DNA from 2 places in the Halotia branconii CENA392 genome. Region 1 is predicted to be linked to the other one. Evidence: predicted binding sites of a transcription regulator. Region 1 holds the regulator's gene; the other holds the start of a gene.
What was found. Region 1 encodes NtcA, which controls nitrogen genes in cyanobacteria. Its sites were predicted from a motif close to TNTGTANNNNNNNNTACANA; they were not measured.

Region 1 (3,427 bases):
GTAATTTCTTGATTACGTTTTTGAATCAGTTGATCTAGTTGAGTAATTTTTTGATCGCGTAATTCAATCGCTACCTTTCGGTTGGCAAGTTCGCGATCGCGTTTTTCAATAGCTGTTTTGGCTTGATCAATCGCTTTTTTAGCTTCGGCGTAAAGTCTTTCACGTTCTGTTTTTAATTGTTCAACTGCTGCCTGTAGAGCTTTTCTTTGATCGTCAACACTTTGCAGTTCTGTGATAGCTTGTTGGTACTGAGTTGCCACTTTACCCAACTGGCTTTGAGTTCGTTGAAGTTGAGTTTGGGTTTGGGCTTGTTGACTAATGGTACGGTTGAGTTGAGCTTGCGTTTGCCGTTGTTTAGCGTTAGCTGCTTGTAAAGACTTATTAATTACTTGTAAGTCTTGCTGTGCCTGTGTTTTTTCCTTCCTTGCCTGGTTTAGCTCACTTTCTACTTGGCTTTTTTGGGTTTCCGCAGTTTTGAGTTGTTCCCGCTTGTTTCTGAGGTCTTTTTGAATATCTTCTAATTCAAATACGCCCTTGCGTAATCCTTCATCGGCAGCGAATAAAATCCCTAGAGTTGATGCCGAAATTAAACCACCAGTCAGAATAGTTACCAATACAGCCGTATTTTTAGGACGGAGGTTGAATAATGAGAGACGCGCTTTGCCAACTCTAGTGCCAATGCGATCGCCAACGGTGGCAATTACGCCTCCCAAAATTAAAATTGCTGCTATGAGGATGTACCCGGTGGTCATCTTCAGCTACCGAAATGCTTCCAGATACAGCCTACTACTTTCAATCATTATCTGTGGAGGAGGGGGAGATTGGCAATAGCTGAAATTACTCAAGATTTGAGGTTTGATTCCAGCTATTTGGGTGGTTTCTTTTAAAAACACAACACAGACCAACTCCCATTATTCCAATTGCTTTTAAGTGAACTGTCTACTTAAGGTAACAGGTTTATGCACAGTAATCTTCTTTTTGTGGATAGAAATCATCTTTTTTTCTCGTAAGTCACCCAGTAATCTGGTGACGGTAACGCGAGTTGAACCAATGGCCTCAGCGATCGCCTGATGAGATAATTTCAGATCAATTGTGATCCCATCAGCACAAGGTACACCAAAATCACGGCAGAGAATTAATAGAAAACTCACTAGCCTCGATCCCATATCTCGGTGAGCTAAAGTTTCAATCATCATCTCTGTTTGTAAGATCCGCGAAGATAAACCCCGCAGCATTAACATCGATAATTCTGGATTTTCTTTGAGTGCTTGCTCCACCTGTTCAATCGGTGCCGATAGTAATTCCACAGGGGTAAATGCCACCGCATGGTAAAACCGATCTGACTTGTTTCCTGTCAATAATGACAACACACCAAAAACGCTATTTTCCCGCAGCAATGCTACCGTTATTTCTTCTCCTGCCTCGTACACCCTGGAAAGTTTAACAGCACCCTTGAGAAGGAAATAAACTCGTTCGGCAGGATCGCCAGGAAAAAAGATCGTTTTGTTGCGTTCAAAAGTTTCCACAACCGGCGGAAACGCTCCGGTCGCCATCTGACGAAAAACATTTGCTAGGGCTTTATCTTGTGTCACGATCATCTCCCTTCCCCTACCCAATGCCGGAAAAACAAAAACTGATTACCTAAGAATACACCTGAAAAATTAATAAAGCACCGTCAACCTTTCTGTTCGTTCCTATACTCAAACCCAAAACTTGATAGTTATTTGTTCATAATGATACATAATTTTTCATATTTTTAGCTAGTAGTTGTTATAAGTACTTCCACAGTTGTAGTCATCAGGTTTTTTGTGGAAAAATTCACGATATCTTAAGGAATATCTAGAATTTTTTTTGCAGAAAACACACTTACTAATAATTATTTTTGCAAATTATATGCAAAACATAAATAAACTTGGCTCATATCAAGTTGAATTGAGAAATAGCATTTAGGAAATGAGAAAGTAAAAACAGATAAAGAAGCAACTTTTTTTCTCTACTCCTCCTCTTTGTTCCTCTCGATTTTTTTGATGCCTCAATTGTGATCTTTGATGGCAAGTCGGTATCAGATTCTAGTATGCTCCTAGTGATTGCTTGCATTGACAATTTTTATGCTTAATCTAACTGGAAAGAACGCCTTGGTTACGGGTATTGCCAATAACCGGTCAATCGCCTGGGGGATTGCTCAGCAACTGCACAAAGCAGGAGCAAATCTAGGTATTACCTACCTGCCAGATGACAAGGGCAAAATGGAGAAAAAAGTTGCAGAATTAGTTGAACCTCTTAACCCCAGCTTATTTCTTCCCTGTAATGTTCAAAATGATCAACAAATTCAGTCTACCTTTGAAACTATCCAAGATAAGTGGGGCAAGCTAGATATTCTCATTCACTGTCTTGCCTTTGCTAGCAAAGATGATTTGAGTGGAGGTTTTAGCCAAACCTCTCGTTCTGGCTTCAACACCGCTTTAGAAATTAGCACCTACTCATTAGTACAGTTAAGTGGTGCAGCTAAACCGTTGATGACCCAGGGAGGTAGCATCATCACCCTAACCTATTTGGGCGGTGTAAGAGCAGTTCCTAACTACAATGTTATGGGAGTCGCTAAAGCAGGTTTAGAAGCAAGTGTACGTTATTTAGCTGCTGAGTTGGGGTCACAGAATATTCGGGTGAATGCCATTTCTGCCGGCCCAATTCGGACTTTGGCATCTTCAGCGGTAGGCGGCATTTTGGATATGATTCATCATGTAGAAGAAGTATCACCCCTACGACGCACCGTAACTCAGCAAGAAGTAGGCAATACTGCTGCTTTCTTAGCTAGTGACTTAGCCAGTGGCATTACAGGACAAGTCCTGTATGTAGATGCAGGATATGAAATCATGGGAATGTAATACGATTTGGGCAGAGGAAGAGGCAAGGGAGCAGGGAGCAGGGAGACAGGGAGAGAAGTGCGGTCTTGGGGTCTCCCCCTCCGGGTTCGGCAGTCCAACGCCAGTCGCTCCTGGGGGAAACCCCCATGACCGCGCTGGCTCCTCTTTGTTGGAACAACAAGACAGGGCTGCCTCCCCAAGTGGAGCAACTTCGGGAGAAAGAGGTAATTCCTCTTCATCTCCTCTGCACCCCGCACCCTGCCCCAATTCCTCTTCTTCATTCCCCTCTGCACCCCGCACCCTGCCCTTCTGCCTCTTTCTTATGCCCCATGCCCCATGCCTCATTAATTATGCAAACAACTGAACGCCAAATTACTCAAACTTCTCGGATTGCCTCTGTTCACCGCACTACTGGTGAAACTGATGTCCAAGTTACTGTTAACCTAGATGGTACAGGAACTTGTACAGCAGCTACAGGTATTCCATTTTTAGATCACATGTTGCATCAAATTGCTTCCCACGGTCTCATTGACTTGGATGTCAGAGCTACAGGAGACTGGGAA
Region 2 (3,427 bases), 2.0 Mb from region 1:
AAAGATAAAGTCGAGTTTTGGCCCATAAAATGCGGCTTCCCCGATTCCTTCAAAATGTTCCATCCCTAGCTGTTCCACTGCCCGCCGAATTGCACCTTGGGCTTTTTCCCAAGCTTCATCAGAACCAATATATTTATCGCTAGCGGGATCGCGAAAACTCAGTCTGGCTTTAAAGTTTTTCAGTTGCAATTTATTGAATACCGACAAAATCAAATCCACAACGTTAATAAATTCGTTGTCTAATTGTTCTGGGGTGACAAACAAGTGAGAATCATCCACGGTAAAACCACGCACTCGCGTTAAACCACCCAATTCTCCAGACTGTTCGTAGCGGTAAACAGTACCAAATTCAGCTAGGCGCATTGGTAGTTCCCGATAAGAGCGTAATTCACTTTTATATATTTGGATGTGGAAAGGGCAATTCATGGGCTTGAGGACAAAGCCTTGTTCATGAGCTACTGCTTTCTCATCCTCTGCCATCATTGGAAACATATCTTCTTTATACTGCTGCCAATGCCCAGAGGTTTTAAATAAATCTACTCTGCCAATGTGAGGCGTTACTACAGGTAAATAACCCCGTTTTAGCTGTTCTTGCTTGAGGAAATCTTCTAAAAGACTCCGCAACAAAGTACCTTTGGGTGTCCACAAAGGTAAACCTGGTCCTACTAGGTCAGAAAATACAAACAATCCCAATTCCTTACCCAGTTTACGATGGTCTCGCCGCAGAGCTTCTTCTTTACGTCGCTTATATTCAGCAAGCTGTTCTGGGGTTTCCCAAGCAGTAGCATAGATGCGTTGCAGCTGCGCCTTGGTTTCATCTCCACGCCAATAAGCGCCAGCAACACTTTCTAATTCAATTGCCTTGGGGTTTAATTCGCTAGTATTTTCTAAGTGAGGACCAGCACACAAATCCCACCACTCGTTTCCTAGGTGGTAAATCGTGATTGGTTCTTTTTTAATATCTGCTAAGATTTCTAATTTGTAAGGTTCTTTAATATTCTGAATCCGTTTTTGGGCTTCTTCCCGACTGACTTGTTCTGGAATAACTGGTAGTTTGCGATTGATAATCTTAACCATCTCTTTTTGGATGGCTTTTAGATCCTTATCGCTAAATGGTTCTGGATTATCAAAGTCATAATAAAATCCATTTTCAATCCAGGGACCAATCGTAACTTGCGCCTTGGGAAACAGCTTTTGCACTGCCATAGCCATCACATGGGAAGCTGTATGACGAATCTTTTTTAATTTCTCCGATTCGCTGGTACGCGGTAAATACATTTTTTCATGTTGTTCTGGCTGATGAGGATCTTGATTAGGCGACATCGGTTGCTGAACCATTGGCGAAGTGATTGCAAAAGTAATTTATCAGTTGAACTTGGGAAAAATCTACCCAAATACGGCAGAGCGTTGTGTAGACTTATTCAACTATGTAGGCTTTCTATTTTAACTGTTGAATTAATTTTTCGGGCATGGGGCATGGGGCATAGAGAAGAAGTAATCAGTTATTACTGTTAACTGATAACTGATTTAACCACCCATGAAGAGATGGAGTTTCCCGCCGCTTTCAATAAAGTATTGTTTAATCCTAAATTAAAGTATATTTTTTATTTAAGTTTTGTCAGGTATATAAGAACACTTTAGTAACAAGGATTACAGATTTTTGAGAAAATATCTCTTCAGAGAGAGCAAAAAATAATATTAAGAATTGTAAATTACGTTAATATTAGTAAGGAAGTTAGAATTATGCTTCTCATTTATGCGAGACTCAAATTTACCAGGGCCCGATCTGCTGAAAACGATTTTAGAACCGTTGTTAGATGACTTTCAGTACTGGTTTGCGCGATCGCGTAACTTTTTGGAAACAGAACGGCTTTCATTTATGAGTGAACAAGACCAATCTGACTTGCTATTGCGAGTTAAGCAAGCGCAGGAAGAGTTAAACACCGCAAAGATGCTGTTTGCTGCGACTGAGGGACAAGTCGGGATTGATATGTCAACTTTAATGCCCTGGCATCAACTGGTAACAGAATGCTGGAATGTAGCAATGCGCTTTCGTTCTCAGCAAACTGGTTGGCAAAAGCAAGACGGTATATAAATCTCATTGATAGTCCAAAATCCTTAACATTATTTTTATGAATAAATAATGTATCCTATGCTACCGTTATCTAAATAAGGTTTTGAAAACTCTTTCATATAAAAGTGCATTAAATATTTAGCTTCGCTGCAAGTCATAAAGTCGGCGAAGCTAAACGCTACAGTATAAGGTTTTAAAATTTGCTTGCTCCTGGAGGAAAATTTGATGTTACACCTACTTTACATTCTTGCTTTTACTATTCTTGCGGTCATAGCTGTGGCTAATTTAATTCGCAATTTGATTATGTTCAGTTTTGATCGAGAGCGACCTTATCCGGCCAGATCTTCGCAAATGGGTAATCAGGGTGACTTTGGTTATTTTGCATCTAAAAGACAGTTTGCACCGCATCCAGAGTTGTTAGATAATGCGGGCAACTTAATTAAGGAACCACTATTAGTGATGCGTTCCATCAATGTTGATGATGCCCGCGAACACTTAGACGCTCTTTATGAAGCTTCTCCAGGGCATAAAAGCGAAAACTCAGAAGAAGCATAAATAGAATCAAGTCAATGTCTATAGCGTTTATCGGTCTGCTGAACTACATTTGTTTGAAATCAGAGACTAGGGACTAGGATTATGTACCTCGTGTAAATAGGAACTGCTATATCTCATTTTAAAAGGTTAAAGGGGTGAGAAATGCGGCATGGTTGAATTATGCCGCTTATTAATCGCGATTAAGTAGAGAGCGAAAAACCACTTATCTTTAAGCTTCAATCACTACTCGGAGATTGCCGCGTTTTTTAGCAACGCGACAAGCCGTAGTGCTACCAGAACGCTCAAATTCTAGATCAAGTATGGTAGGGCCGACTCGTAAATTGTGTAATGACAGACGATTGATCGACTCTGGCAAAGCGGGGTCGATGATTCGTAAACAATTATTTTGAGCATCAGGCACTAAGTTAACAATCATTTGCAGGAGTTGAAATATACTGCCAGTAGCCCAAGCTTGGGGAGTACAAGCAACTGGATATTTTACAGGGGCTTTATCTCCATTACGTTCGTAGCCGCAAAAAAGTTCCGGGGGGCATTGATAAGGTTGATGGATAGTCATATCAAACAAGCCTTGAAAAAGTTCTAAAGCTTGATCGACTAGTCCTAGCGATCGCAATCCCATAGCAACTAAAGAGTTATCATGAGGCCAAACTGAACCAACGTGATACCCCATCGGATTGTAAGCTGGTGACAAACTACTGAGGGTACGAATGCCCCAACCATTAAACATATCAGGTGCGCGCAAACGCTCTGCTACACTGTAGGCTTTTTCCGGTGTAAAAATTCCCAAATGTAGGCAGT

Region 2: a site for NtcA is predicted at 1,638-1,657, ahead of QI031_RS21665 (DUF2605 domain-containing protein). Genes of this name have one in related genera too.

What each region holds. Positions count from the first base shown of each region.
Region 1 is NZ_CP124543.1:2,911,502-2,914,928, reverse strand. Features, by position in the region: gene QI031_RS12730 (DUF3084 domain-containing protein) at 1-752, opposite strand, end outside; gene ntcA (global nitrogen regulator NtcA) at 927-1,598, opposite strand; gene fabI (enoyl-ACP reductase FabI) at 2,109-2,885, shown strand; gene hisB (imidazoleglycerol-phosphate dehydratase HisB) at 3,215-3,427, shown strand, end outside.
Region 2 is NZ_CP124543.1:4,942,905-4,946,331, reverse strand. Features, by position in the region: gene thrS (threonine--tRNA ligase) at 1-1,338, opposite strand, end outside; gene QI031_RS21665 (DUF2605 domain-containing protein) at 1,757-2,095, shown strand; gene QI031_RS21660 (DUF2973 domain-containing protein) at 2,300-2,629, shown strand; gene QI031_RS21655 (amylo-alpha-1,6-glucosidase) at 2,838-3,427, opposite strand, start outside.